Linked DNA regions of Amycolatopsis mediterranei. The protein of the gene in region 1 interacts with the protein of each later gene in a pairwise test. Links are inferred from orthologs where the notes say so. Each region holds a gene or a part of one and is shown in the gene's direction. Other genes may lie near its edges.

Region 1 (13,533 bases):
CTGCGTGAGGGCGATCTGACGGCCGCGTGCTCGGTACTCGTCGCCAACTGGGTCAAGGCACTGGCGTACCTGGGGAAGGACGAAAGATGATCATCGCGCACCTGAGCGACCTGCACCTCGACGGCGGTCAGCGGGCGGAAGACCGCGTCGCGGCGGTGCTGGGCTACCTCGGCGGGCTGGCGCAGCCGGTCGACGCCGTCGTCGTCACCGGCGACATCGCCGACCACGGCACGGCCGAGGAGTACGCGCGCGCCGCCGAGCTGCTGAAGCACCCGGCGCCGGTGCTGCTGTGCCCGGGCAACCACGACGTGCGCGCGGCGTTTCGCACCGGGCTGCTCGACCTGCCCGCGTCCGACGGCCCGATCGACCTCGCGCAGGAGATCGGCGGCGCGCTGTTCGCGCTGTGCGACTCGACGATCCCGGGCCGCGGCGCGGGTTTCCTCGCCGACGAGACCCTGGCGTGGCTCGACGGCGTCCTCTCCGGCGGCGACGGCCCGGCGTTCGTCGCGTTCCACCACCCGCCGGTGGAGGTCGGCGTCCCGCTGGTGGACGCGATCCGTCAGACCGGCGCGGAGCGGCTGGCTGCGGTGCTGGAACGACACCCGAGAGTGGTGGCGCTGCTGGCCGGGCACGTGCACACGGGCGCCTCGACGACGTTCGCCGGCGTCCCGCTGCGCATCGCCCCCGGCGTGGTCTCGGGCTCCCTGCTCCCGGTGGAGCCGGGCGGGGACCACGGCTGGACCGACGGCGGCCCGCTGGAGTACGACCGCCCGCCGGCCCTGCTGCTGCACGTCCTCCACGACGACGGCCGGGTGACCAGCCACCACCGCGTGGTCAGCTGCTGAACACCGGCAGCGTGATCCGGGACGGCCGGGCCGCGTCGTGGAACACCTCGAAGCGGTTCGGCTTCCCGGTCACCGCCGACGTGGCCGGCTCGCCCGTGCCGTGGTTGCGCGCGAACCGCGGGAACGCGCCGCCCGCCACCTGGACGCGCAGGCGGTGGCCGCGGCGGAAGCGGTACGCCGTCGGGTCGAGCGTCACCTCCGCCGTCACCACCCCGTCGGCGTCGGCCGACGGGAAGCCCGGGCGCAGCCGCAGGATCCCGTCGGTCACGTTGCGGGAAATGCCGCCGGTGTCGACGTCGCACAGCCGGACGTAGACGTCGGCGTGTCCCAGCTCGGTGCGCACGTGCACGGTCGCCGACACCTCGCCGATGACGTCGAGGTCCGACGGCAGCGGCTCGCCGGTGAACACCAGCACGTCCGGCCGGGCTTCGACTTCCTGGTTGTCGCGCTGCTTCCACTCGCCCGTCAGCAGCGGACCGCCGACCGCCGGCGTCGGATCGGCCGGGTCGTAGGTGAACGGCGTCGGCAGCGCCGGGTCGGTCGCGACCTCGCCGAGCCCGCCGATCGGCCGCAGGTGCGCCTCGGTCGCCTTCGACGGCGGCGGCCAGGACTCGAAGTCCAGCCACGTCCCGGCGCCCTGCAGGAACAGCCGGACCGGCGCCCGCTGCAACTGGGTCCGGTCGCCGAGCAGGTGCGCGCGCAGGAAGCCGAGCTGGTCGCGGATCATCGGGCCCATGCTCGCGGGCTCGCCGTGCGCCCACGGCCCGACCGTGAGCCGCGGGGCCTTGCCCGCGTCGGCGAGGAGCCGGAAGTCGCGCAGCTGCGAGCCGATGAACAGGTCGTACCAGCCGGTGACCATCGACACCGGGACGTCGAGCCGCACCACTTCGGCGCTGTGGTCGGACATCGCCCAGAACTCGTCGCCGGGCACGGCGTGCTCGGTGACGTCCTGGAGGAACCGCACCGGCTTCCCGATCGCGGCGACGTCGGCGCCGCTGATCGGCAGGTGCGCCATCGCCCGGCGGGTCTTGCGCGTCTGCAGCGGGTTCGGCAGCGCGGCGAAGCGCTCCTCCTGGCGGCCGATCATCGCCGACCACGAGACCATGTTGTCCGCCGCGAGCACGCCGCCGGGGTAGAACGTCGAGACGAACTCCGACGCCGTCACCCCGAGGCACATCGCCGCCAGGGGCGGGTCGAGGTACGGCCCGACCGCCCACTGCGTGTGCCCGAGGTAGCTGGCGCCGGCCATGCCGAGGTTCCCGTCGCACCACGGCTGGGCCCGCAGCCATTCGGCGGTGGCGAGCCCGTCTTCGCGCTCGAGGTGGAAGGGCCGGAACTCGCCGCCGGAACCGAACGAGCCGCGGGTGCTCTGGACGACCGTCTGCAGCCCGTGCCGGGCGAAGGTTTCGCCGAAGAGCTTCGAGGCCAGGCCCTTGCGCCCGTACGGCGTGCGGATCAGCACGACCGGCGCCGACGTCGTCCCGGCCGGGGCGTACCGGTCGGCGAGCAGCGTGACGCCGTCGGGCATCGGCACGGCGAGATCGCGTGTCACGACCGGCTTGGGGCCCTCGGTGCGGGGGAGGCCGAGCAGCTTGTCGACAAGTCGGTCCAGCACGGGCGGCCGCCTTCCGAAGTGGAGTAGATCCATCCGGATCCGACCGTACCTCAGGTCGCGCGCGCGAGGGTTTCCGGCCGCAGCAGCCTCGCCAGCTCTTCGGCCGGGATCAGGCCCTTTTCGACGACGAGCTCGGCGACCCCGCGCCCGGTTTCCAAGGCCTCCTTCGCGATCTCCGTCGCGGCCGCGTAGCCGATGCTCGGGTTGAGCGCCGTCACCAGGCCGATCGAGTTCTCGACGTAGGCGCGCATGACGTCCACGTTCGCGGTGATCCCGGAAACGCATTTCGTGGCCAGCGTCCGGCAGGCCGCGCCGAGGTGCGTGATGCTCTCCGAAAGCGAGTGCAGGATGATCGGCTCGAACGCGTTGAGCTGCAGCTGCCCCGCTTCGGCGGCCATCGTCACGGTGACGTCGTTGCCGATCACCTCGAACGCGACCTGGTTGACCACCTCCGGGATCACCGGGTTGATCTTGCCGGGCATGATCGACGACCCGGCCTGCACCGGCGGCAGGTTGATCTCGTTCAGCCCCGCGCGCGGGCCCGAAGACAGCAGCCTCAGGTCGTTGCAGCTCTTGGACAGCTTGACCGCGATCCGCTTGAGGACGCCGGAAAGGTGCACGAACGCGCCGCAGTCCTGGGTGGCCTCCACCAGATCCGCGGCGGTGACGACCGGCAGCCCGGTGATCTCGCGCAAGTGCCGGCAGGCGGCTTCGGCATAGCCCGGCGCGGCGTTGAGGCCGGTGCCGATCGCGGTTGCGCCGAGGTTGATCTCGTGCAGCAGCGCGACGGCCTCGCCCAGCCGCTGCTGGTCCTCGCCGAGCATCACCGCGTAGGTGCCGAACTCCTGGCCGAGCGTCATCGGCACGGCGTCCTGCAGCTGCGTGCGGCCCATCTTCAGCACGTCGTGGAACTCGACGGCCTTGGCCGCGAACGCCTTCTCCAGCACGATCATCGCTTCGGACAGCTGGCGCACGGCGATGATCGTCGCGACGTTCACCGCGGTCGGGTACGCGTCGTTCGTCGACTGCGAGAGGTTGACGTGCTCGTTGGGGTGCACGACGTGGTAGTCGCCCTTGGCGTGCCCGAGCAGTTCGAGCGCGCGGTTCGCGATCACCTCGTTGGCGTTCATGTTGGTCGACGTCCCGGCGCCGCCCTGGATGACATCGACGACGAACTCGCCGTGCAACGCGCCCTCGCGGATTTCCCGGCAGGCCGCGGTGATCGCGTCCGCGATGTCGGGGGAGAGCAGGCCCAGTTCGGCGTTGGCGCGCGCGGCCGCTTCCTTCACCGAGGCCAGCGCCTCGACCAGGTGTGGGTAGGCGGCGATCGTCGTGCCGGTGATCGGGAAGTTTTCGCGGGCGCGGGCGGTGTGCACGCCCCAGTACGCGTCGGCGGGGACGTCCTTGTCGCCCAGCAGGTCGTGTTCGCGGCGGGTGGTCATGCGGTGCTCCCCACGGAAAGGGTGGAACGGAGGTTTTCCGGGCCGGGCGGGACGGCCACCCCGCACAGCCCGAGCAGCGCGGCCAGCACGGGGTACCGCGCCCGGTCGCCGCCGTCGGCGATCTTGACCGCGATCGCGGTGCCGTCCGGCAGCGCGGCGACCTGGACGGCTTCGAACCCGTCCTTGGCGATCAGCCCGGGCACCGCGCGCATGACGGCGGTGACGTCCCGGCGGCTGCCGCCGACCAGCTCCGGGTGCCGCCGGATCCCGTCGGCGACCAGGCCCTCCGGCGTGCCGGGCGCGGCCGTGGCGATCTTCGCCACGGCCGTCGCGAGCCCCCGCAGGGTCGTCGCGAAGAGCGGCGCGCCACAGCCGTCGACCGCGACCCGCGCGATGCCCCGGCCGGTCAGGTCCTCGAAAGCGGCCGCGATCGCGCGCTGCAGCGGGTGGGCCGGGTCGAGGTAGCCGTCGAGGCTCCAGCCGTTCAGCTCGCAGGTCGCGAGCATCGCCGCGTGCTTGCCGGAGCAGTTGTGCGCGAGCCGCGCCGGTGGCCGGCCGTCGGCGATCCAGCGGTCCCGCTCGACCGGGTCGAACGGGAAGTCCGCGGGATTGCCCAGCAGGTCGGGGGAGCGTCCGTCGAGCACCTCTAGCGCGGCGTCGAGGTGCATCGGCTCGCCGGAGTGGCTGGCCGCGGCGATCGCGAACCCGGCGGGGGACAGGCGCAGGCCGAGCCGCGCCATCGCGGTGGCCTGCAGCGGCTTCGCCGTCGACCGCGGGTACATCGGGGTGTCGACGTCCCCGGCGGCGAACCGCGTCGAGCCGTCCGGGGCGAGCACCACGGCCGAGCCGTGGTGGACGCCCTCGACCAGCCCGTCGCGGATCAGCTCGACGAGGGGTTCGTGGCTCACAGGCCCGCCTCGTCGAACGCCCGCATGTCGATCCGCTTGCGCACGGCGAACCAGCCCACGACCAGGGCCACGGCGATCGCGGGCAGCGCCAGCAGGGTGATCCGGCCGGTCTGGTCGAAGCCCATCAGGACGACGACGGAGGCGAGGAACACCAGCGTCGCGATTTCGGTGCAGGGCGAGAACGGCAGCCGGAACGACGGCCGCTCGAGGCCGTCGCGCTTCGCCCGGCGCACGAACAGCAGGTGGCAGAGCACGATGATGGCCCAGGTGGCGAGGATGCCGATCGCGGCGAAGTTCAGCACGATGTCGAAGGCCTCCTTCGGCACCAGGTAGTTGAGCCCGACGCCGAACACGCAGACGGCCGCGGTGAGCAGGATCCCGCCGTAGGGCACGTGGTTGCGGTTCATCACGCCGGTGAACTTCGGTGCCGAGCCCGCCACCGCCATCGACCGCAGGATGCGGCCGGTCGAATACAGGCCGGAGTTCAGGCTGGACAGCGCCGCGGTGAGCACGACCAGGTTCATCACGCTGTCCGCCGCCGGCACGCCCAGGTGCGAGAGCACGGTGACGAACGGGCTCTGGTCCTTGGTGTAGGAGCTCCACGGCAGCAGCATCGCCAGCAGCACGACCGAGCCGACGTAGAAGACCAGGATGCGCCACATGATGGAGTTGATCGCCTTCGGCATGATCTTCTCCGGGTTCTCGGTCTCGCCCGCGGCGACGCCGACCAGCTCGACCGACGCGTAGGCGAACACCACGCCCTGCACGATCAGCACCATCGGCAGCAGCCCGGACGGGAAGATCCCGCCGTGGTCGGCGATCAGCTGCGGGCCGCCCGCGACGCCGTCGATCGGCGTCTGCGTCACCAGCAGGAAGATGCCGATGACCATGAACAGCACGAGCGCGGCGACCTTGATGATGGCGAACCAGAACTCCATCTCGCCGAACAGCTTCACCGACACCGTGTTCAGCGTCAGGACGACGGCGAGCGCGATCAGCGCGAGCACCCACTGCGGGATCGGCGAGAAGAACGACCAGAAGTGCGCGTACAGCGCGATCGCCGTGATGTCGGCGATCCCGGTGGTCGACCAGTTCAGGAAGTGCATCCAGCCAGCGACGTACGCGCCCTTCTCGCCCATGAACTCGCGGGCGTAGGAGACGAAGGCGCCGCTGGAGGGCCGGTAGAGGATCAGCTCGCCGAGCGCGCGGACGACGAAGAAGGCGAAGAGCCCGCAGACGCCGTAGACGATCGCCAGGGCCGGCCCGGCCTGGGCGAGCCGGCCGCCCGCGCCGAGGAAGAGGCCGGTGCCGATCGCCCCGCCGATGGCGATCATGTTGACGTGCCGGGACTTCAGGGCCTTGTGGTAGCCGGCGTCGCCCGCGTCGGTGGTCTTGGCGGCCGTGGCCGGGAGGGTCTGTTCGGTCACTGGTCCCCGTTCACGATGCTGGTCAGAGTGGCTTCGACGTGCTGCAGGTGCGCCGTCATGGCTTCGACGGCGCCGGTCTCCGAGCCGTCCGCGATCGCGGTGACGATCTCCCGGTGCTCGGTGTTCGACTGGCGGCGCCGGTCGCCGAGCTGGTTGAGGAAGGCGGACTGGCGGGCGAGCGCGTCCCGGATCTCCTCGATCACCTTCCCGAACACCGGGTTGCCCGAGGCCTGGGCGATGGTGATGTGGAAGAGCGAGTCGAGGGCGACCCAGGCGGTGTTGTCGGTCTCGGCGTCCATCCGGTCGAGCAGGTGGGCGAGCAGGTCCAGGTCGTCCTGGCTGCGCCGCACGGCCGCGTACCCGGCGACGGGGATCTCGACGTGCCGGCGCACCTCGATGAGGTCGCGGGCCGAGTAGGGCCCGAAGGTGGGGTTGTCGGCCGGGCCGGTGGCGGTGACGAAGGTGCCCTTGCCGGTCTTCGACTCCGTCATGCCGAGCGCCTGGAGGCCGCGCAGGGCCTCCCGGATCACCGACCGGCTCACCTCGAACTCCCTGCTCAGGGCGGCTTCGGAGGGGAGCTTCCCGCCGACGGCGTACTCGCCGCGCTCGATCGAGGCGCGCAGGTGGGCCAGCACGGCTTCCATGGCACTCACCCGGCGAGGACCACCTTGTCCGGCTGTCTGGCTGTCAGACAGGTTCATGGCCGGAATGCTCGGTCCCGCCGCCGCCGCTGTCAACGCGAACTCCGGCGCGTGTGGCCCAGCTCACGACCCCTGGCGCCGGTTCGCGGACGGCGGGTCCGGCGTCGGAAGGACGCCGCGCGTGACCGCCCGGCAGCGGCGCGTGTCGTGATCGTTTCCGCCGAAGGAGCAGCGCGTCGGTGCTCTCGTCCGGCCCCGCCGAGGGGCACAATCGAGCCCGGTGAGCGCGGGATAGGGTGGGAGACCCGGGCGCGCCGGTCCGATCCACCTAGGGGAGGTTTTCGCTGGTGTCGAACGATTCTTTCGTCCACCTGCACGTCCACACCGAGTACTCGATGCTCGACGGTGCGGCGAAGATCGCTCCCCTCTTCGCGGAGGCGGCGCGCCTCGGCATGCCCGCGGTCGGCATGACCGACCACGGCAACATGTACGGCGGCGACGAGTTCTACCAGCAGTCGAAGAAGCACGGCCTCAAGCCGATCATCGGGATCGAGGCGTACATCGCGCCGGAGTCGCGGTTCCACAAGAAGCCGGTCTTCTGGGGCCAGTCGAACCAGCGCGGCTCCGACGAGCTGGGCGAGGGCGGCGACGTCTCGGGCGCGGGCGCGTACACCCACATGACGATGCTCGCGCAGAACGCCACCGGGCTGCGGAACCTCTTCAAGCTGTCCTCGCTGGCCAGCATGCAGGGCTACTACCGCAAGCCCCGGATGGACCGCGAGCTGATCGCCGAGAACCACTCCGGGATCATCGCGACCACCGGCTGCCCGTCCGGCGAGGTGCAGACCCGGCTGCGGCTGGGCCAGAAGGAAGCTGCGATCCAGGCCGCGTCCGACTACAAGGACATCTTCGGCGCCGACAACTTCTTCCTCGAGCTGATGGACCACGGCCTGCCGATCGAGCGGTCGGTCCGCGAGGGCCTGCTGGAGGTCGGCCGCCTGCTCGACCTCAAGCCGATCGCCACCAACGACTCGCACTACGTCACCAAGGACCAGGCGGACACGCACTCGGCGCTGCTGTGCGTCCAGGCCGGCAAGACCCTCAACGACCCGACTCGGTTCAAGTTCGACGGCGACGGCTACTACCTCAAGTCCGCCGCCGAGATGCGCGAGTACTGGGACAAGGAGGTCCCCGGCGCGGCCGACACGACGCTGATGATCGCCGAGCGCGTCGAGTCCTACGAAGACGTCTACTCGCACAAGGACCGGCTGCCGTTCTTCGAGGTGCCGGAGGGGTACGACCAGGGCGGCTGGCTGCGCGAAGAGGTCCAGCGCGGGCTCAAGTGGCGCTTCCCGGACGGCGTGCCGGACGAGTACTACAACGAGCGCATCGAGATCGAGCTCGACGTCATCATCGGGAAGGGCTTCCCGGCCTACTTCCTGATCGTCGCCGACCTCATCAGCTACGCCCGCAAGGTCGGCATCCGGGTCGGCCCGGGCCGTGGTTCGGCCGCCGGTTCGCTGGTCGCGTACGTCCTGGGTATCACGAACCTGGATCCGATCCCGCAGAAGCTGCTGTTCGAGCGGTTCCTGAACCCCGAGCGCGTCTCGATGCCCGACATCGACATCGACTTCGACGACCGCCGTCGTGGCGAGATGATCCGGTACGCGACCGACAAGTACGGCTCGGACAAGGTCGCCCAGGTCATCACCTTCGGCACGATCAAGACGAAGGCGGCGATCAAGGACTCCGCCCGGGTGCACTTCGGCCAGCCGGGCTACGCGATCGCGGACAAGATCTCCAAGGCGCTGCCGCCGCCGATCATGGCGAAGGACATCCCGCTCTCGGGCATCGTCGACAACAAGCACGAGCGCTACGGCGAGGCCGCCGAGGTCCGCGCGCTCGTCGAGACCGACGACGAGTGCAAGACGATCTTCGAGACCGCCCGCGGCCTTGAGGGCCTGATCCGCAACGCCGGCGTGCACGCCTGCGCGGTCATCATGTCCTGCGACCCGCTGACCGACGCGATCCCGCTGTGGCAGCGGGACGACGGCTCGATCATCACCGGCTGGGACTACCCGTCGTGCGAGGCCATCGGCCTGCTGAAGATGGACTTCCTCGGCCTGCGCAACCTCACCGTCATCGGTGACGCGATCGACAACATCAAGGCCAACCGCGGGGTCGACGTCGACCTCGACACCCTCGGCGTCGACGACCCCGAGACGTACAAGCTGCTCGCCCGCGGTGACACGCTCGGCGTGTTCCAGCTGGACGGCGGCCCCATGCGCGACCTGCTGCGGCGCATGGAGCCCACGGTGTTCGACGACATCGTCGCGGTCGGCGCGCTGTACCGCCCCGGCCCGATGGGCATGAACGCGCACAACGACTACGCCGACCGCAAGAACAACCGGCAGAAGGTCAAGCCGATCCACCCGGAGCTCGACGAGCCGCTGCGGGAGATCCTGGCCGACACCTACGGCCTGATCGTGTACCAAGAGCAGATCATGCACATCGGCCAGAAGGTGGCCGGGTACACGATGGGGCGCGCGGACGTGCTCCGCCGCGCGATGGGCAAGAAGAAGAAGGAAGTCCTCGACAAGGAATACGAGGGCTTCGAGGCCGGCATGCGGGCCAGTGACCTGCGGCCCGGCGGCTTCTCGCCCGAGGCGATCAAGGCGCTCTGGGACACGATCCTCCCGTTCGCCGGGTACGCGTTCAACAAGAGCCACGCGGCCGCGTACGGCCTGATCTCGTACTGGACCGCCTACCTCAAGGCGAACTTCCGGGCCGAGTACATGGCCGCCCTGCTCACGTCGGTCGGCGACAACAAGGACAAGTCGGCGGTCTACCTGTCCGAGTGCCGCCGGCTCGGCATCAAGGTGCTGCCGCCGGACGTCAACGAATCGGCCCTGCGCTTCGCGGCCGTCGGGGACGACATCCGCTTCGGCCTCGGCGCGGTCCGCAACGTCGGCGCGAACGTCGTCGAGTCGATCATCAAGACCCGCGAGGAGAAGGGCAAGTACGCCTCCTTCACCGACTTCCTCGACAAGTCCGAGCTCGTGGCCTGCAACAAGCGGGTCATCGAGTCGCTGATCAAGGCGGGCGGGTTCGACTCACTCGGCCACACGCGGCTGTCGATGATCCAGGTCCACGAGGACGCGGTCGAAGCCGTCGTCCCGCTCAAGCGCCAGGAGGCGATGGGCCAGTTCGACCTGTTCGGCTTCGGCGGCGACGAGGGGGAGGCGGCGCCCTCGTCGTCCCCGCTCGCGCACCTGAAGTTCGGCGAGGAGGAGTACCCGCGCAAGCAGCTGCTCGCCTACGAGCGCGAGATGCTCGGCCTGTACGTCTCGGCGCACCCGCTGGACGGCGCCGAGCGGATCCTGCGCAAACACGCCCCGAAGCCGATCGCGAGCATCCTCAACGATCCGCCGAAGGAAGGCGAGCTGGTGATCTCCGGGCTGATCACCTCGCTCGAGCGGCGGGTCAACAAGAAGGGCGAGCCCTGGGCGATCTGCACGGTCGAGGACATGGACGCCTCGCTCGAGGTGCTGTTCTTCCCGAAGTCGTACGCGCTGTTCGCCGGTGAGCTGATCGAGGACAACGCGGTCCTGGTCAAGGGCCGGGTCAACTGGCGCGAAGACAAGATGTCGATCTTCGGCGGCGGCCTGGCCACGCTCGACCTGTCCGAGGTCGGCACCGGCAACGGCGACGACGAGCCGCCGCTGGTGCTGCTCGCGGCGGCGGAGAAGATCGACCAGGCGGTGGTGAGCGAGCTGCGGTCCACGCTGCTGGCCCACAAGGGCGAGACCCCGGTGCACCTCAAGCTGGTGGGCAAGAACCAGACGGTCTTCGCGCTGTACGACTACCCGGTCAAGGTCAGCTCCATGCTGATCGGCGAGCTCAAGGGCATCCGGGGCATCACCGCCTCTACGTGAGGCTTCGGGATCCGTGCGCACAACGCGCGCGGATCCCGCCTTTCGTGTTTGCTGGGTGGGGTATCCCCGGCCCGTGAACCTGCGTGAGGTCTGCCCTCGATGACGTACGAACCCGATCCCCGTCGCTGGAAAGCGCTTGCCGTCTCGCTCACGGCGGGGTTCATGGGCCTGCTCGATGTCAGCATCGTCAACGTCGCCCTCCCCTCGATGCAGTCCGGCCTGCACGCGAGCAGCGGCGGGATCCGCTGGGTCGTCTCCGGCTACGCCCTCGCGTTCGGCCTGGTCCTGGTCACCGGCGGCCGCCTCGGGGACGCGTTCGGCCGCCGGAACATGTTCCTCGGCGCCCTCGCCGCCTTCGTCCTCACCAGCGCACTGGCCGGCGCGGCCCCGAACGAAACCACGCTGGTGCTCGCCCGCCTGGCCCAGGGCGTGGCCGCCGGCATGCTCACCCCGCAGAACACCGGTCTGATCCAGGACCTCTTCCGCGGCGCCGAGCGCGGCCGCGCGTTCGGCATGTTCGGGGCGGTCGTCGGGATTTCGACGGCGGTCGGCCCGATCCTCGGCGGCTTCATCATCGCCGTCTTCGGAGCGCAGGACGGCTGGCGCTGGGTGTTCTACGTCAACGTCCCGATCGGCGTGCTCGCGTTCGTCCTCGCGCTGCGGCTGCTGCCGCGCAGCGAAAAGAAGCAGCTCAAGATCTCCTCCGAGATCGACTTCGTCGGCATCGTGCTGCTCGCGGTCGCCGTCCTCGGCGTGCTGCTGCCGGTCATCGATTCCGACCAGGGCGGCCTCCGGCGGCTGTGGTGGCTGTTCCTCGTCGCGCTCGTCTTCGGCGTCGCGTTCGTGCGCTGGGAGCACTCGGTGGTCCGGCGCGGCCGGTCGCCGCTGCTCGACACCCGCCTGTTCACCGGTACCCCGGGCTACGCCGCCGGCGCGGCGGTCGGCGCCCTCTACTTCTGCGGGTTCGCCGGGATCTGGCTGGTCTTCGCGATCTACTTCCAGCAGGGCCTCGGCTACTCGCCGCTGCAGTCGGGCCTGTCGGTGACGCCGTTCGCGCTCGGTTCGGCGGTGTCGGCCGCCGTCGCCGGCCGGCTCGTGCCCCGGTTCGGCCGGCGGCTGACCGTCACCGGGCTGGGCATGGTCGCCGCCGGGCTGCTGGCCGTCGCGCTGCTGGCCGAGCTGGTCCCGCCGTCGGCGTCCGGATGGGCCTTCGCGTTGCCGCTGGTGTTCGCGGGCGTGGGCGGCGGGATGGTGATCTCCCCGAACACGACGTTGACGCTGGAGTGCGTGCCGGTGCGGATGGCCGGGGTCGCCGGCGGCGCACTCCAGACCGGGCAGCGGATCGGCACGGCGATCGGCACCGCCGTGCTCGCGTCGGTCTTCGGCATGGTCCTCGGCCACGGCTATTCCGTGGCGCTCACCGTCGCGCTCAGCTGCGCGGCCGTCCTGACCTGCGGCGCGCTCGCCTTGGCGCTCGCCGAGCTCCGCGCACGACGGCACCGCGCTTCCGAACAGGAGCGGGAAGCCCGGCAGGCGGAGGCTTCGGCCGCGGACGTTCACCGCGGTTGAGAAACTACTTTCCGCAGATTTGCGATGCTCCATCCGAGTGACGAGCGCGGAAAGACACTGGTGCTACGGAGAGCAACCGGGTAGATCTTATGGAGCCTTCACTGCGCGGCTTCGGCTACCGACAGTGGCAATCAGTCGGCCACCCGGGGATGGGGTGACCGGCTTGAGCGATCGAGGCGTCCGGAGTTCGAGGGAATGGACACACTCGGTCACCTTCCGTCCAGTGGGTGTCGGCGTCCGCGGGGGACCGTCCGGCACTCGCGGAAGGGCTGCCCATCGGTACCGGCCGGCGCGTGACGGTGGCGGGCGGGCCCGGGTGAGGGGGAACCGGGCCCGCCCGTCTTCTTCACCCCGTGTCGTGCTCACCGGTGCCGCCCCGATCGTGCTGGGATGATCGCGTCCGTCCGAGGCCGACGCGGGGAGCCCCGATGACCGAGCAGCCGTCGCGGATCCGGGTCTGGTACCGGCCGATGCGCTCCCGCGACCGCGGGGAAGACCACCGCGTCGCGACACCGCTGGAACTGCTCTTCGACCTGTGTTTCGTGGTCGCCGTCGGGCAGGCCGCGGCCGCGCTGCACCACGCGCTGGCCGAGGGGCACGCCGCGCACGGCGTTTCGTCGTTCGCGATGGTGTTCTTCGCGATCTGGTGGGGCTGGCTGAACTTCAGCTGGTTCGCCTCGGCGTTCGACACCGACGACGTCCCGTACCGGCTGGCGACGCTCGTGCAGATCGCCGGCGGACTGACCATCGCGGCCGGGGTGTCCAGCGCGTTCGAAGGCGACTTCCGCGTGATCGTCGCCGGGTACGTCCTGATGCGGCTGGCGCTGGTCGGGCAGTGGCTGCGCGCGGCCGGCGCCGCGCCGGAGGCCAGGCCCGCCGCCCTCCGGTTCGCCGCCGGGATCGCGCTCTGCCAGGTGCTCTGGGGCATCCGGCTGTTCTTGCCCGAATCGACGGCGACCGTGACGTTCGCGGCCATCGTGCTCTGCGAACTCGCGGTGCCGGTGATCGCCGAGCGCAGCGCGCGCACGACGTGGCACCCGCACCACATCGCCGAGCGGTACGGCCTGTTCACCCTGATCGTGCTCGGCGAGACGATCTTGAGCGCGACCAACGCGCTCAAGGAGGGCACCGCCGAAGCCGGCCACCTCGGC
Region 2 (16,455 bases), 2.0 Mb from region 1 along the record:
TGCTGGGCTTCGGTCCAGCCACGCGCGGCGTGCATCACCGCCAGCGGAGAACCCTGAAGCAGCGAAGCACCTTCTTTCGGCCCAAGGACATATGGCGCGGCACCACGCGCAGCGAGCGCCGCAGCGGCCGGCACTTCGACGCCGTCCTCCAAAACCGTGCCGAGCCCGAGGAACGTCTGAAACGCGTGGGAGAGCGCGATGATCTCGCCCGAACTGCCGAGCCCGAAGCGCGGTACTGCGGGCGTGAAGCCGTCGTTCAGGCGATCCACCAGGAACTGCACCAGCTCGGGGCTCACCCCCGACCACGGCCGCAGGAAGTCGCGCAGGCGAACGACGAGCAGCGCGCGGACGTCTTCGGGCGGCAGCCACGGCGGCCCGCCGACGGCCCGGCCGATCAGCAGGTTGCGCTGGTGTTCGGCCTGCTGCCGCGGATCCAGGACGACACCGGCGAGGCGGCCCATCCCCGTGGTGACCCCGTAGACCGGGTTTCCCGGCTCCGCAAGGGCCGTCAAGACCTCTGCCCGGCGTCGCTTCAGGGCTTCTACCAGCGGTTTGTCCAGAATCAACCGTTCACTGTCAGCGAACTCGCTGTCGGAGACGATCATCGGTAGGGCAGCATGGTGCCGACGCCGGAAGCCTCGGCACGGGCGAGGATCATGTTCGCCACCGCAACGTCCGTTGTGGACAGTCCGCGGTGCCAGAACAGGATCCGTTCGGCGTCGTGCTCGCGGCCGGGTTTGCTGCCCGCCACGATGTCGCCGATCTCGGCGTGGACGTTGTCCGCGGTGAGGAGGCCGGCGTTGAGCTGCGGGCGCAGGGCGCCGAACCGCGGGTTGCCGGACCGCGATTCGCGCCAGTCGTCGACGACGACCTTGTCGATGTCGTCGAGCAGCGTGAGCTCGAGCGCGCTGATCGTGCCGTAGGGCACCAGGAAGGTGCCCGGCCGGAGGAACTCGCGGCGCACCAGCGCCTCGGGCTCGACGAGCCGGGAGGCCTCGACCTGGATGTCCGCGCCGTCCAGGGTCTCCTCGGCCGTGGCGCAGACGCGGACGTCCTTGCCGAGCCGCTCGGACAGCCGGCGGCCGAAGTCTTCACGCGACTCCGGGCGCTTGCTGGTCACGCGGATCTCGGCGAAGTCGAACAAGGAGTCCAGCAGCACGACGTTCCACCAGGCGGTACCGCGGGCGCCGATGTGCCCGAGCACCCGGGAATCCGGGCGCGCCAGGTACTTCGCGCCGACGGCGGTCATCGCGCCGGTGCGGGCCTCGGTGATCATCGTGCCGTCGACGATCGCCCGCGGCATGCCGGTGTCCGGGTCGAGCAACAGGATCAACGCCATTTCCGAAGGGAGGCCCCGTTCGAAATTCCCCACGAAGTCACCGACGACCTTCACACCGCTGACCCGCTCCGCGGACAGGTGGCCGCGGAGGATGTTGAAGTGGCCCTTGCCGCCGTTGTCCGGCACGAGGTGCGTGCGCGGCTCGAAGACGACCTGGCCGCGGCCGTGGTCGGCGAGCACGTCCTCGACCGCGCCGACGATGTCGGCGTCCGTGACGCCGAGCGCGTCGATGTCGGCACCGGTCAGGTACCGGAGCCAGACGGACGTCACCGGGCGAGGTCCTCGATGATCTCCGCGCCGGGCAGGGCGGCCAGCGCGGCGCCGGAGATCAGCAGCTTGCTGCCGCGGATCCCGCTGCCGATGACGAGCTCGGGTGCGTCGGCGACGCGGCGGTCGAGCAGGATCGGCCAGTCGGCGGGCAAGCCCACCGGCGTGATGCCGCCGTACTCCATCCCGGTCAGCGACACGGCTTCGTCCATCGGCGCGAACGACGCCTTGCGGACGTCGAGGCGGCGCTTGATCACGCCGTTGACGTCGGCGCGGGTGGTCGCGAGCACGAGCGCGGCCGCGAAGCGGACTTCGCCCGCGCGCTTGCCGGCGACGACGACGCAGTTCGCGGACGCCTCGAGCGGCGAGCCGTAGGTCTCGCAGAAGGCGGCGGTGTCGGCGAGCGCGGGGTCGATCTCGGCGACGCCGACGGCGTCCGGGTCGGCGAGCGCGGCCAGGGCCTTGGCCACGGGCTCGGCGAGCAGGTCAGTACGCGTGGGGGCGGGAACGACGGTGAGGCTCCCGGCGATCGTCCAGGTCACGACCCCATTAAAACAGCGCCCCGCCGGAGCGGGCGCGGGCAGGAAGGGGGACACCCGGCCGGAGACGACTCGGGGAGGGAGGAGACGCGAGCGAGAGGGGAGCAGGCGCAAGCGAGAAGCAGGTTCAACCTCCGCGAACGGAAGCGGGAGGAGGCTCACCCAGCGGGCGAGAGAAGGAGAGGCAGACCCGGCACAACAAGCGCCAGGGCGTGGTTCACCAGCTGGAGCCGCCGCGCTGGACTTCGATCAGCTTCGGGCGGACGTCCACGATGTAGACCAGGGCCGCCGCCATGGCGGGCACGTAGAAGATCATCCCGGGGCCCATCACCGGAAACAGCACCATGGCGAGTGTCGCGCCGCCGGTGATCAGCATCCAGATGGGCTTGGTCTTGCGGTCGGCCGCGGAGTAGGCGTCGGCGCGCTGGAGCAGCGCGTGCACGAAGGCGAAGAGCCCGACCAGCGCGCTGCCCCAGTGGATGACATTGAGGATCCAGATGGCGACTAGCACAGCGACAGCTTACGGCAAACCACCCGAACGACCCCGGCCCCGCCACCGGGGGTCCGGTGGCGGGGCCGGGAGTTCACGGCAATGTCACTTGTCGGTCTTCGGCGCGGCCGGCTTCTTCACGGCGGCGCTGGTGGTGGTCGTCGTGGTCGTGCGGCGGGCCGGGGCGGCCGTCTTCGGGGCCGTCTTGTTCGCGACCTTGCGGCTGACCGAACGGGTCTCGTGGGCGAGGTCGTCACCCAGCTCCTCGACGGCCTCGGCCGCGTCGTCGGCGACCTTGCTCACCTTGCGGGCGGTCTTCTCGCCGGCCGAACGGGTGCGCTTGGTCACCTTGGCCAGCACGCCGTCGACGCGCTCGCGGACCTCGGTGCTGACGACCTCGGCCTGGCCCTGCGCGGTGGTGAGGGCCTCTTCGAGCTGCTCGATGGCCTTCTTGACCTGCGGCTGCGTGGCGATCTTGTCCCACGCCTGCTCGCCCGACTCGGCCAGCTTGTTGTACAGCTTGAGCGCGGCCTCGGTGTACTCGTCGATGACCTTGCGCAGTTCGGCCGGGTCCAGCTTCTCGCGGAGGCTCTCGACGTCGGTCGGCAGCTCCTGCAGGTTCTTGCGGGCGACCTCGCCGCTCTTGGTCACGTTCTCCTTGGCCTTCGCCACGGCGTCGGTGACGGCGTGGGTGGCCAGGTTGCCGGCGCCGAGCGCGGCGAGCAGCGGGGTGCGGACCTGGTCGAGGGCGGTGGTGACGGCCTTCTTGACGTCTTCGGTCTTGGGGGTGGTCATGCTGACTCCTCGGTTTTCGCGGCTGGTGTGGTGTCTGGGGCTTCCGGGGCGGGAGAGGCGGCCGGCCGTGCCGCGGCGTTCTCCCGGCGGAAGGATTCGTAGACGTCGAGCAGGACCTGCTTCTGTCGTTCGGTCAGCTCGGCGTCGGCGCGGATCGCGTCGCCCACCGGCCCGCCCGTCGGCAGGTCGAGGATCCCGGCCTGCACGTACAGCGCTTCCGCCGAAATGCGCAGGCCCTTGGCGATCTGCTGCAGGATCTCCGCGCTGGGCTTGCGCACCCCGCGCTCGATCTGGCTCAGGTACGGGTTGGACACGCCGGCGAGCTTCGACAGCTGGCGCAACGAGATCTTCGCGGTGTTGCGCTGCTGGCGGATGTACTCGCCGATGTCGGAAGCGATGTCCGCGACCTTCTCCATGGGACTGCCGGATCCTGACGTCCCACCGGTCTCTGCCATCCGGTCACCTCCTCGCGACACTTTCGACGGTACGCGCGAGTGCTAGCTATTGCAAGCACTCTGCTTGCAACTATCGGGTGTGGTGGTGCTCACCGCTACCGTGGTCCCATGACGCGCTCGGCCCGGCTGCGGCGACGCCTCGTCGAGCACCTCCTCGACGAGGACGTCCTGCACGCGCCGGAGTGGATCGCCGCCTTCCGCGCGGTCCCCCGCCACGTCTTCCTGCCGCGGTTCTTCATGCCGGCGGGCGGGTTGTGGGCGGCGGTCGAGCGCGGCGACCCGGGCTGGCTGGAGACGGTCTACTCCCGCGATGTGCTGGTGACGCAGCTCGACGACGACCCGGGCCGCTGGGAGCTCGCCCGGCGCACCGGCCCGGTGGCTGGCACGCCGACGAGCTCGTCGAGCATGCCCTCGATCATGGCGATCATGCTCGAGGAGCTGCGGGTGCGCGACGGGCAGTGCGTCCTCGAGATCGGCACCGGCACCGGGTACAACGCCGCGCTGCTGAGCCACCGCTGCGGCGCCGGCCGGGTGTCCACAGTGGACATCGATCCGGCGATCGTCGCGGCGGCGCGCGAGCGGCTGGCCGCCGCGGGCTACCACCCGGCCTGCGCGGTGGGCGACGGCGCGCTCGGCTTCCCGGCCGGGACGATCTTCGACCGGGTGCTGTGCACCGCTTCGGTGTCGTCGATCCCGCCGGCCTGGCTGGCGCAGACCGCGCCGGGCGGGCTGATCGTCACGACGCTGAACCGCCCGATCGGCGCCGGGCTGGTCCGGCTCGTCGTCGGCGAGGACGGCGACGCGCAGGGCCGTGTCCTCGCGCGCGACGGCCGCTTCATGCCGCTTCGCGCGCACCGGCTGCCGGAGACCGGCCCGCTGTCGATGCCCTCGCGCGGCGACTGGGAGCAGACGCGGCTGCCCATGTCGACGGTGCTGCAACCCCGCAAGCAGTTCGAGTTCTTCGCGGGACTGGCGCTGCCCGGCGTCCGGCCGGTGCGCGAAGGCGGCGACGAAACACCGGGCGTCGCGCTGGTCCACCCGGACGGCTCGTGGGTCCGCCACCGCAAGCGCGGCGGCGCCGACGAGGTCGCCCAGGGCGGCCCGCGGGCGCTGTGGGAGCTCGCCGAGGCGGCCTTCGTCGAGTGGTGCGAGCTGGGCAAGCCGGACCGCGACCGGTTCGGGGTGACGGTGACCGGCGACCGGCAGGAGTTCTGGCTCGACTCCCCGGACGGCCGCACCTGGCCGCTGGAGCACAACGACCGGCCGCCCGCACCGGGGGCGGCGAGCTAAGGCAGCCGCGCGCGGATCCACTGCTCCACGTGGTCGGCCGTCGCCTCGCGGGACACGTCCGTGGTGTCGAAGACGTCGACGCCGAGTCCGGGCGCCGAGTTCCGCAGCCAGTCGTTGAACTCCAGCATCTCTTCGATCCGCGGCTCGTCCCACTCCCGCCAGGCCGGACGCGCCCGCAGCCGGGCCCGCAGCGACTCCGGCGACCCGACCAGCGCCAGGTAGTGGATGTCGCTGAAGAACGCGCGCTCCGGCAAGGCCTCGAACTCCGGCGGTGCCACCGTCCCGCACAGCACGACCGGGCGGCCGTTCTGCTGCACCATCGCCGCCATCCGCAGCCAGACCGAGCGGAACGACGTGACGTCGCCGCGCAGGGCATCGATCCAGAGGATGTCCTGCTCCAGCAGCACGACGTCGCCGGCGAACCGCGCGGCCAGCAGCGGCCCCATCGTCGACTTCCCGGCGCCGCTGGGGCCGGTCAGCGCGAACAGGGGCAGTTTCCGGAACGGCCGCTCGTGCCCGCACTTCGGGCACGTGATGACGGCGCCCTCGACGATCGGCTGTTCGGCCAGCTCGCCACACGCCGGACAGATCCGCAGGTCGAGGCCCATTTCAGTCGAACAGGTTCTCGAGGAAGCTGCGCTTGCGGTGCCCCTGCCCGTACGGGCGCGGCGAGTCCGGGTGGCCGCCGCGGTACGGCCGTGGCGAGTCCGAGTACCCGCGGTGCGGCCGCGGCGAGTCCGGGTAGCCGCCCCGGTAGGGCCGCGGCGAGTCGGGGCGGCCGTGACCGCCCTGGTACGGCGGCGGCTGCCGGCCGTAGAACGAGCTCTCCGCACCGACGATGGCCTCGAGCTCACCGCGGTCGAGGAAGATCCCGCGGCAGCCGTCGCACTGGTCGATGTGGATGCCGTTCTTGTCGACGGTCCGCATCTGGTTCTGACACTTCGGACAAATCACACCGCCGAGCCTACGCAAAAACGGGTCAGCAGGCGCAGAGGCAGAACGGGTGCCCGACCGGATCGGCGTAGACGCGGAACGTCTCCGGGGTGTCGTCGAGCAGCTTCGCGCCCAGGCCGAGCACGCGCTCGTGCGCCGCTTCCAGGTCCGTGACGTTCAGGTCCAGGTGCAGCTGCTGCGGGTTCTCCGCGGACGGCCACGCCGGGGGCCGGTAGTCGGGCACCCGCTGGAACGCGAGGCCCGCGCCGCCGGCGGGATTGGCCAGCGTCACCCAGTGCCCGTCCTCGGCCACCTCGGGCGCCGCCCACTCCAGCACCGAGCGGTAGAACTCGGCCAGCGCCACCGGGTCGGGGCAGTCGAGGGCCACCACGCCCAGGGTCGGTACCGCACTCATCGTCGCTCCCTTCGATCCTGAGTAACCAGTGAAGCGATTATGTGGGTTAGCTCACCCGAAGGCAACCGCCGTACACTCGGCAAGTGCACACCGACGCCTCCCTCGTGGTGGAGTTCCTCAACACGGTCAACGTCGAAGAAGGCACCGACCTGCTCGAAGACCCGGGGCAGTGGCGCGAGTGGGCGGCCGCGCACGCGCTGGCAGCCAATCAGGCCGGCGAAGCCCGTGCGGCGCGGGACGCCCTGCGCGCGGCGATCGGCGACCCACGGCTGCCCGGGGGCCGCGTCGACGTCGGCACCCGGATCTCCCTCACCGCCGACGGGCCGACGCTCGTGGCGGACGACGTCGTGGGCGCGGTGTTCGCGGCCTGCACGCGCCTGGTCGTGCGCGGCGACTGGATCCGGCTGAAGATCTGCCCCGCCGACACCTGCCTGTGGGCGTTCTACGACGAGTCGCGCAACCGCTCGCGGACGTGGTGCTCGATGCGCGTCTGCGGCAACCGCGAGAAGGCGCGTGGCTGGCGCGCCCGCGCCGCCGCGGGCTGAGCAGCCCTCATCCGAGCGGCGGACACTCGAACGGTTGTGGACAACTTGGGGACGGATCACCACATATCCACGCCCCGGACCGCTCCGCCCCCACACGTTGTGGACAGCCGTTAGGCCATCACCGTGAAAAACTGTGGATAACCCGGGGGATAACTCAGCTTCCTGTGGACAACTGGTTTGAAGCTCCCCCAGGTGTGGTATATGTCCATGCCCTCAGAACAGCAGCTCCGCGACGGCATAGATGACCAGCCCGGCGAGCGCGCCCACCACCGTGCCGTTGATCCGGATGAACTGCAGGTCGCGGCCCACCTGGAGCTCGATCTTGCGGGACGTCTCCTCGGCGTCCCATCGCTCGACCGTGTCGGTGATGATCGTGGTGATCTCCCGTGAGTAGTTCTTCACGAGGTACGCCGCGGCCCCCTCGACCCAGCCGTCGGCCTTCGCGCGCAGCTGGTCGTCGGTGCTCAGCCGCTGCCCGAGCGAGGTGAGCCCGAGCCGGACGCGCCGGCGCAGCTCGCTCGACGGGTCCTCGGCCGCGGTCAGCAGCATCTCCTTGGCCGTGCTCCACGCCGAGCCGATCAGCCGCTGCACCTCTTCGTGGTGCACGAGCTGGCCCTTGACCTGCTCGGCGCGGGCCATCACGTCCGGGTCGGTCTGCAGGTCCTGGGCGAACTCGCCGAGGAACTTGTCCAGCGCCAGCCGCATCGGGTGGTTGACGTCGGTCTTGACCGCCCAGGCGAAGGACAGCACCTCGCCGTAGACCTTGTCGGCCAGCATCTCGTCGACGAACTTCGGCGACCAGCTCGGCGCCCGGTCCGACACCACGCGCAGCATCGTCGTGTGGTTGTCGCGCACCCACTCGTAGCCGCGGTCGCACATCAGGTCCACGAGCTTGTGGTGCGCGCCGTCGGCGAACACGCCCTGCAGGATCTTGCCCAGCGGCGGGCCCCACGGCTTGTCGATGATCCGGCGGGCGACCGCCTGCTCCATGATCGCCTGGACGTCTTCGTCGCGAAGCACCTTCACGGCCGCACGGACCACCGTGGCCAGCTCGGACGTCACGCGCTCGGCGTTGTCCGGCTCGGCGAGCCAGGCGCCGAGGCGCCGGGCGATCTCGACGCGCTTGAGCTTGTCGCGCACGACCTCCTCGGACAGGAAGTTCGAGCCGACGAAGTCGCCGAGGCTGTTGCCCAGCGCGTCCTTCTTGTTCGGGATGATCGCCGTGTGCGGGATCTTCAGCCCGAGCGGGTGCCGGAACAGCGCCGTGACGGCGAACCAGTCGGCCAGCGCGCCGACCATGCCGGCCTCGGCCGCGGCCCGCACGTACCCGACCCAGCCCGGCCAGCCGGCCGACTGGGCCCAGCTGGTCAGCAGGAACACGAGCGTCGCGCCGAGGAGGAACGACAGCGCGACGAGCTTCATCTTGCGCAGCGCACGCCGCTTTTCCTCTTCACCGGCCGCGCCGCCCGGTGGGTCGGCGGGCGTCACCTTCGCGGGGGTCAGTTGCTCCACATCGCCATTGTCCGTGAGGATGGCTGATCGTGCGCGAACCTGCTCTCGTCCCCCGGCTCCGACCGTTCACCTCGACCATCTTCGCCGAGATGACGGCGCTGGCCGTCCGGCACGACGCGGTCAACCTCGGCCAGGGCTTCCCGGACACCGACGGCCCGGCCGGGATGCTCGAAGCGGCGAAGAACGCCCTGTTCGGCGGGGCGAACCAGTACCCGCCGGGGCCCGGACGGCCCGAGCTGCGGGCGGCGATCGCCCGGCACCGGCTGCGCTACGGCACCGACTACGACCCGGACACCGAGATCCTGGTCACCGCGGGCGCGACCGAGGCCATTGCGGCAGCGTTGCTGGCCCTGACCGAGCCCGGTGACGAGGTGATCGTCATCGAGCCGTACTACGACTCCTACGCCGCCGCGGTCGCGATGGCGGGCGCCGAGCGCCGGGTCGTCGGCCTGGTCGAGGGCCCGGACGGCCGGTTCGGCCTCGACGTCGACGGACTGCGCGCCGCCGTCACGCCGCGGACCAGGGCGATCCTGGTGAACTCGCCGCACAACCCGACCGGCACCGTGTTCACCCGCGCCGAGCTCGAGGCGCTGGCCGCGCTGTGCGTCGAACACGACCTCATCGCGATCTGCGACGAGGTCTACGAACACCTGGTCTTCGACGACGCGGCGCACATCCCACTGGTCACGCTGCCCGGCATGCGGCCGCGGACGGTGAGCATCGCCAGCGCCGGCAAGACGTTCAACTGCACCGGCTGGAAGATCGGCTGGGTCTGCTCGACGCCGGAGCTCGTCTCGGCGGTGAAGGCGGCGAAGCAGTTCATCACCTTCGTTTCGGGCGGCCCGCTGCAACCGGCCGTCGCGCACGCGCTCGACCACGAGCTGCCCTGGGTCGACGGCCTGCGCGCGTCGCTGCAGGAAAAGCGCGACCGGCTTTCGGCCGGCCTCGCGGACGCCGGGTTCGCCGTGCGGCCGACGGCGGGCACGTACTTCGTCTGCGTCGACGTCCGGCCGCTCGGCTTCACCGACGCCGCCGATCTGGCCTGGGAACTGCCGGGCCGGGTCGGGGTCGCCGCGGTGCCGGTGAAGGTGTTCACCGATCACCCGGACGAGTGGAACCACCTGCTGCGTTTTGCGTTCTGCAAGCGCAACGAGGTCATCGACGAGGCCATCACCCGATTGCGCAAACTGGTCTGATCACCGCGATCCGGCTGAGTAGACGTCCTTCGCGGCCGTTCCGGCGGGGCACCGGGAGCGGGCGCGGTCTCGACCGGCGCGCCGGAGGCCCGCGGGACCGGGGGCGCGCCCAGCACTTGCCGCTCCGAGTCGTCACTCTCCGCGACGGCGATGACTGCGTCCCGCAACGGCCGCGATGAGCACGGCCGGCTCCCCGCCGCGCGGCTCCGCCTGGCGAGCACCACCCGCGCCGGACGTCCCCAGGCGACCGGCCGAGGCCTTTCATGATCACGGACCGCAGCCGGATTCCGGACCGGTGCGAGCCGCACGATTTCGGCGCAGGGCAAGCGAAGCTGCCCGGGTGACCCCGTTCGGCCCAGTGGCGATTCCGCATCCCGGGTGGAATTCCGGCCGCTTGGCCGAAACCACGGGGTGTGCACCGAACGGAACCGAGTCGACACAAAGCGCGTCCGGGCAGCGGGAAACATCAGGTCATCGCCGAATGTGCAAATTGCAGAACTCGTCCGAATGGCCGTAAGCGCACACCCGAACGGCACTGAGAGTGATCAACTCGTCGGCCGCAGATACGTTGTCCGGGTGGGCTGCTCGGCCTCGCGGGCTGGATCGAACGCGGGAGAGATGAAAGACTCCGAGCGGTGCTAGAACGAGTGCAGCCCCGGGGGAACTGCGACCTGGCCGGAGAAAGACCCCAGCAAGAACTGGCTCGAGCGGAAATCGCGGAAGCCTCAGGCGCGGACGGTGGTGGTGGCGGTGAGCAGCACGGCGGACGCGCGCCGCGACGCTCCCGTTCGGTCCGCGCTGGGCACTCCCGTTCGGTCCGCGCTGGACACTTCCGTTCGGCCTGCGCTGGACACTCCCGTTCGGCCTGCGCCCACACCGGATGCTGCCGTTCCGCCTGCGCTTACGCCGGGTGAAGCGGAAGCCTCGTACGCGCGCGTACGGGCGCCGCGCCCGTGGGCGGCCTCGCTGCAGCGGCCCGCCGCCAAGATCCTGGTCGCCGGTGGGCTGACCCTCGCGGGCTGGCTGCTCGGCGCCGCGCTGTCCGGCAGCACCGCGTCGGCCGCCGAGCGGCCGGCGTGCCCGGACGCGCCCGTGGTTTCCACTGTGGACCATGCCGCTAAGCCGCTCTGGCACGCCAGGCACCGCAAGAGCCACCACGAGACCGGGGCCGCCACCTGCGAGGGGCAGCCGAAGACCGACAGCGCCGAACCGCCCGCGGCGGATGAGACGCAGGCGGACGAGACCACAAAGGACAGCTCGGCCGACGGACAGCCGGCGGCCACCACGCCGGACGGCAGCCCCGCCGGAGCGCCGGCGGCCGGCGACCCCGCCGAAGGGCCTGCAGCCACTGCACCGGACGGCGGTGCCGCCGAAGGGCCGGCAGCCACCCCGGACAGCGCCAGCGAGTCGGCGGGCACCACGCCGGACGGCAGCACCGCCGGTCAGCCGACGGCCACCACGCAGGACAGCGACCCGGCCGCCGCCTCCTCGGAAAGCTCTTCCACCGAGGAGCCCGCCGCCACGACATCGGACAGCTCGGCTGCCACCCCCACCAAGACAACAACCAAGGCGACGACCGCCGAAGCACCGAAGGCCACCTCTTCCAGCGGGAACCTGCTCGGCAACCTCGTCGGCAGCACGCTGAAGGTGGTCAGCGTCGCGACCACAGGAGCGACCACCGAAGCGACCACAAAGGACACCGCTGACCAGCCGGCCGCTCCCGCCAAGCCCACTTCCTCCGGCGGTGACCTGCTCGGCGGCCTCCTCGGCGGCGTCCTGGACGTGGTCGGCGGAACGCTCTCCACCGTCACGGACACCGTCGGCGCCGTCACGGACACGCTCTCCCACACCGTGCTCGCGCCGCTCACCCAGCCGCTCGGGGGCAACCCCGGCGGCCCCGTGCTGCTGCCCCTCGACGACATCCTGGGCCCCGTGTTCGGCGGCGGCTCGAACTCCGGCGGCGTCATCGCGGTCGTGCCCGGCGTGACGACGGCTGCCGTCGTCACGCAGGCGCCCGCCACGGTCCTCGAGACCGTCCCGGGCGCGGTTCCGACGACGGCCGCCGACCCGCAGCAGCAGACCACCCGGGTCGCGGTCACGCCGCGCCTCGTCGTCGTCCGGCACGCGGAGCCGCTGCCGGCGGTCCACGAGCAGCCGCGCGACTCCGGCACCCACGCCACGACCGGCGGCGGCGACTCCACGCCCGGCCTGCCCGGCGGCACCACCGCCCCGAGCGCGCCGGCCCCCACCGCCGCCCCGGGCCACGACGGCCCCGGCGGCGCCCGCCACGCCTTCGCCGTCCACACCGACGACGTCACCACCACGCAGCTCAAGCTGATCGGCACCAGCCGCGACCACGAGGTCGACGGCGCAGGGAGGGAAGCCGCCCTGCCCACCACCTCTCCCGACTGACCCCCGACCGGGCAGCCGGGGACAAGTGCGCCCAAATCAAGATCATCAAGGCGCGCTCGCACGCCGTTGAGGCGTGACGTTTCCCCTGGTACAGCCCGTAATCCGTGGCTCTTTCACGTCTCATGACGCCGGAAGGCGTCCGACGTACCCCAGGGGCGAAAACCATGCGAAAACGCAGCCGTTTCGACCAACACAGACTTTCCGACCGGCCGACCGCGCCCGGCCGGGTCGGATCCCGGTCCCGGCGCCGCGCTGCCCCCGCGGCGCCGGGACCCACACCGGGTGCGCTCCGGGAGCCCTTGCTCACCGCGCCGAGCGAGGACTCGCAGTACCGCGAGCGCACCTGAGCCGCCGGCTTCCCGGCACGTCGAGGGGCTGTGCCGGGAAGCCGCGGTACCCGCGAACGGGGTCACGTCCGTGAGCGGGTGTGTGGAACACGAACCGGTGCGCTGGATGCACATGAACGCCGCCCTTCCCTGGGAGCGGGCTCGCATCCAGTGCACCGGTTCGTTCATGCGATGGGCGCGTCCAGCGAAGCCGGGGTGCCGCGGACCGACGCTTCGGCCGCGCTCAGCCGCCGGACCGCTTCGTCGATCCGGTCCGGTGGCAGCGAAAACGGCAGCCGGATCCAGCGCTCCAGCCCGCCGTGGACGCCGAAGCGCGAGCCCGGCGCCACCTGGACGCCGTGGCTCGCCGCCGCCACCGCCAGGCGCGAGCTCACCGGCTCCGGCATGCGGCACCACACCGACAGGCCGCCGTCCGGCAGCGTGAACGTCCAGTCCGGGAGGTGCCGGTGCACGGCGGCGGCCAGCGCGTCGCGGTAGCCGCGCAGTTCCTCGCGCCGGCGGCCGAGCAAGGTTTCGTCGGCCATCAGCTCGGTCAGCACGAGCTGCTCGAACACCGGCGACCCGAGGTCGACCGCGTAGCGCGCCGCGACCAGCCGGCCGAGCAGGTCCTCGGACGCGCGGATCCAGCCGAGCCGCAGGCCGCCCCAGTGCGTCTTCGACGCCGATCCGACGCAGATGGCCAGGTCGCCGGCGAACGCGGCCAGCGGCGGCGGCCCGTGCAGGGGATCGCCCTCCAGGTCCAGCTCGACCAGCGTCTCGTCCACCACGACCGGCGTCCGGGCGCGGGCCAGCACGGTCCCGAGCCGGGACCGGCCTTCGGCGTCCAGGCGCAGGCCGGTCGGGTTCTGGAAGTCGACGACGAGGTAGGCGAACCGCGGGGACGCCTGGCGCAGCGCCGCGTCGACCCCGGCGATGTCCCAGCCGCGCGCCCCGGTCGGGTCGAGCGCCACCGGCACCGGGAGCGCGTGCGCGGCGCGGATCGCCTCCAGGGCGTTCGGGTACGTCGGCTGCTCCACCAGCACGCGGTCGCCGGGACCGGCGAGCATCCGCAGGACCAGGACGAACGCGTGGTGCGCGCCGTTGGTGACCATGACCTGCGCCGGCGTCGTCGGCAGCCCGCGCTCGGTGTAGCGCCGCGCGATCTGTTCTCGCAGGCCGGGCAGGCCGCGTTCCTGGTAGCCGTGGTCGCCCAGGTGGTCGGCGAGCCGGCCGCGGGCGGCGTCGACCGCCGCGGCCGTGCCCGGGATGGCGGGCGAGGACGCGTGGGTGAAGTCGATCGAGCCGTCGCCGACCGGCGCGAGCGGGCCACGGCGGCGCCGTCCCGGCGCGGCGATCCACGATCCCGCGCCGCGGCGGCTCGCGACGAACCCGTTCTCGCGCAACCGGTCCAGCGCCGCGCCGATCAGCGTCCGGCTGGCGCCGAGCGCGTCGGCCAGCTCGCGCTCGGCGGGCAGCCGAGTGCCGAGCGGGAGCTGGCCGTCGAGCACCTGCAGTTCGATGGCCGCGGCCAGGTCGGCCGCCCCCTGCCGGGAGCCGCCTTGCCGCCACGAGCCCAGCATGACGGCCAATCGCGGCCCTGAAATGCGTCCACCTACCGGGAGCACGGCTTCCATAAGGCCAATATCCTGGAATTGGCTATGGTTTACAAGGCCACTTGCGGTCGATAGTGGAGACGTGGCTCAGACCGACCTCCGGCCCGTCCGGATCTCCCGTGACCCCGCCCGCCGCAGTGTCCAGCTGCTCGCGGGCCTCGCCCTCTACGGCACCAGCGTCGCCCTCGTCACCCGCGCCGGCCTCGGCCTCGAGCCGTGGAGCGTGCTGGCCGAAGGCGTCCTGAAGCACACCGGCCTGAGCTTCGGCACGGTCACCGGCCTGATCTCGGTGGCCGTGCTGCTGCTGTGGATCCCGCTGCGCCAGCGGCCCGGCATCGGCACCATCGCGAACGTCGTGGTCATCTCGGTCATGGTCGACGTCGTCCGCGCGGTGCTCCCGGACCAGCACGACCTGGTGTGGCAGATCGTGCTGCTGGTCGGCGGGGTGACGCTCAACGGCGTCGCGACCGCCACCTACGTCGGCGCCCGGTTGGGCCCCGGCCCCCGCGACGGCCTGATGACCGGGCTGGCCGGGCGCACCGGCTGGTCGGTCCGGCTGGTGCGCACCGGCATCGAGGTCACCGTGGTCGCGGCCGGTTTCCTGCTCGGCGGGACCGTCGGGATCGGCACCGTGCTCTACGCCATCGCGATCGGCCCGCTCACCCAGGCACTGCTGCCCCGGACCACCTGGCGGGAAGAGCAGGAGCCGCAGCAGGGTCACTAACCGGCCTTGCGCTGCTGCACCGCCCGGCGCAGCGTCTGGTAGTCCGCGCCGCGCCGGGCGAGCACGTCGTCGGTGCCGCGCTGCTGGGCCAGCGCCAGCAGGATGTGCTCCTGGCCGAGGTGCTTGTCGCCGAGCCGGACGGCTTCCTTGAGGCTCAGTTCGAGGGTCTTCTTCGATTGTGCGGTGAAGGGGATGTGCCCGCGCTTGGCCGGGCCGAGCCGTCCGGCCAGCGCCCCTTCGCCGTGGGTTTGCTCGACACGTTCGACGATCTGCTCGACGTCGATGCCGAACTCGGTGAGCGCCTCGGCGTCGGCGTCGCTCACGCCGCCGCGGCGCCGGGTCCGGGCCAGTTCGGCGGCGATGTCGTCGGTGGACACGCCCAGCTCGGTGAGCACCTGGACGCCGGTCTTCACCAGCCCGGCGAGCAGGTGGGCCGGCCCGATTTCCACCGAACCCGACTCGCGCGCCACGATCTGCGCCTCGACCACCGTCATCCGCGCGTCGGTCGTGAACCTCTCGAACATCAGTGCCTCCCGTACTTCTTGTGCACGGCCTGCCGGCTGACCCCCAGCTCGGCGGCGATTTCCTGCCACGACCAGCCGTGCACCCGCGCGCTGCGGACCTGCACGGCCTCCAGTTGTTCCAGCAGCCGCCGGAGCGCGGCGACCGCGCGCAGCCCCACCCGGGGATCGCGATCACCCGCCCGGGCGGCCAAATCCGTCGCTTCCGTCATGTCTGTCAACCTACGTTGACATCGGACGCCTGTCAACCGAAGTTGACACGCTCAGCGCGAACGCGCGGGAGAGGCGCCGTACAGTCGGGTGATGCCCGAGATCGCGATCGCCGAGCGGGCCGGGGTGGGCGCCGACGGCCACCCGCGCCCGACCGAGGACCACGTCGTCGTGCTGGACAACGCGGTGCTGGTCCTCGACGGCGCCACCTCGTCGGAACCCTCCCAACCGCCGGGCGGCTGGTACGCCGAACGGCTGGCCCGGCGCCTCGCCGAAGACCTCCACGTGGCCCCGGAAGCCGACCTGACCGAGGTCCTGACCAGCGCGATCGCTGCGCTCACGGCGGAACACCGGCTGCAACCGCAGCGCTCGCCGTCCAGCACGGTCGCGGCCGTGCGCTGGCTCGAAGACCGCGTCGACGCGCTCGTGCTGGCCGACAGCCCGGTGGTCGGCTTCGGCGGCTTCGGGGTCGACGTCGTTTCGGACGACCGGCTCGCCCGGCTGCGGCGGCGCGGGATGCTCCAGACCGGGGCCGACGTCCGGCGGCGGCGCAACGCCCACGACGGCTTCTGGGTCGCCGAAGCCGACCCGGGTGCCGCGGCGCACTCGGTCCGGCGCAGCTGGCCGCGGGCCGACGTCGAGGCGGTGCTGCTCGCCAGCGACGGCGTGTCCATCGGCGTCGACCAGTACGAGCTCTTCGACTGGCGCGAGGTCCTGGCGGTCAGCCGCGCCGACGGGCCCGACGCCGTGCTGGCCGCCGTCCGCACCGCCGAGAAGCAGGATCCGGACGGCGAACGCTGGCCCCGGCCGAAGCGGCACGACGACCAGGCCCTCGTCGTCGTCGACTTCGAATCGGGGGTTATTCAGGGTCTT

What was found.
Region 2: the proteins of dnaE (region 1) and ISP_RS02150 interact in binary tests that used the Escherichia coli proteins (3 or more experiments, as listed by UniProt). The link is inferred for Amycolatopsis mediterranei from one-to-one orthologs.

Annotation. Positions count from the first base shown.
Region 1 is NZ_CP100416.1:2,387,994-2,401,526, forward strand. The notes cover bases 6,864-11,013. They hold dnaE (DNA polymerase III subunit alpha), read left to right. Parts: upstream 6,864-7,225; coding sequence 7,226-10,813; downstream 10,814-11,013. Other genes in these bases: ISP_RS11475 (FadR/GntR family transcriptional regulator), read right to left, coding at 6,864-6,881; ISP_RS11485 (MFS transporter), read left to right, coding at 10,913-11,013. Outside these bases: ISP_RS11445 (GntR family transcriptional regulator), read left to right, coding at 1-90; ISP_RS11450 (metallophosphoesterase), read left to right, coding at 87-845; ISP_RS11455 (CocE/NonD family hydrolase), read right to left, coding at 835-2,460; aspA (aspartate ammonia-lyase), read right to left, coding at 2,511-3,902; ISP_RS11465 (asparaginase), read right to left, coding at 3,899-4,810; ISP_RS11470 (amino acid permease), read right to left, coding at 4,807-6,237; more of ISP_RS11475, read right to left, coding at 6,234-6,863; more of ISP_RS11485, read left to right, coding at 11,014-12,382; ISP_RS11490 (low temperature requirement protein A), read left to right, coding at 12,811-13,533. UniProt on the Escherichia coli protein: DNA polymerase III is a complex, multichain enzyme responsible for most of the replicative synthesis in bacteria. This DNA polymerase also exhibits 3' to 5' exonuclease activity. The alpha chain is the DNA polymerase catalytic subunit.
Region 2 is NZ_CP100416.1:407,469-423,923, reverse strand. Bases 7,726-10,692 are described here. They hold ISP_RS02150 (pyridoxal phosphate-dependent aminotransferase), read left to right. Parts: upstream 7,726-8,609; coding sequence 8,610-9,776; downstream 9,777-10,692. Other genes in these bases: ISP_RS02145 (hypothetical protein), read left to right, coding at 10,527-10,692; ISP_RS02155 (DUF445 domain-containing protein), read right to left, coding at 7,726-8,580. Also shown: ISP_RS02210 (aromatic amino acid lyase), read right to left, coding at 1-605; ISP_RS02205 (ornithine cyclodeaminase family protein), read right to left, coding at 602-1,609; ISP_RS02200 (YbaK/EbsC family protein), read right to left, coding at 1,606-2,148; ISP_RS02195 (DUF2516 family protein), read right to left, coding at 2,363-2,656; ISP_RS02190 (membrane protein), read right to left, coding at 2,741-3,430; ISP_RS02185 (helix-turn-helix domain-containing protein), read right to left, coding at 3,427-3,846; ISP_RS02180 (methyltransferase domain-containing protein), read left to right, coding at 3,994-5,175; ISP_RS02175 (nucleoside kinase), read right to left, coding at 5,172-5,783; ISP_RS02170 (TFIIB-type zinc ribbon-containing protein), read right to left, coding at 5,785-6,102; ISP_RS02165 (VOC family protein), read right to left, coding at 6,155-6,523; ISP_RS02160 (CGNR zinc finger domain-containing protein), read left to right, coding at 6,607-7,068; more of ISP_RS02155, read right to left, coding at 7,282-7,725; more of ISP_RS02145, read left to right, coding at 10,693-12,188; MocR-like transcription factor YczR, read right to left, coding at 12,700-14,148; membrane protein YczE, read left to right, coding at 14,210-14,851; ISP_RS02130 (Clp protease N-terminal domain-containing protein), read right to left, coding at 14,848-15,375; and 2 more genes. UniProt on the Escherichia coli protein: Shows aminotransferase activity with methionine and histidine as substrates, and to a lesser extent also with phenylalanine.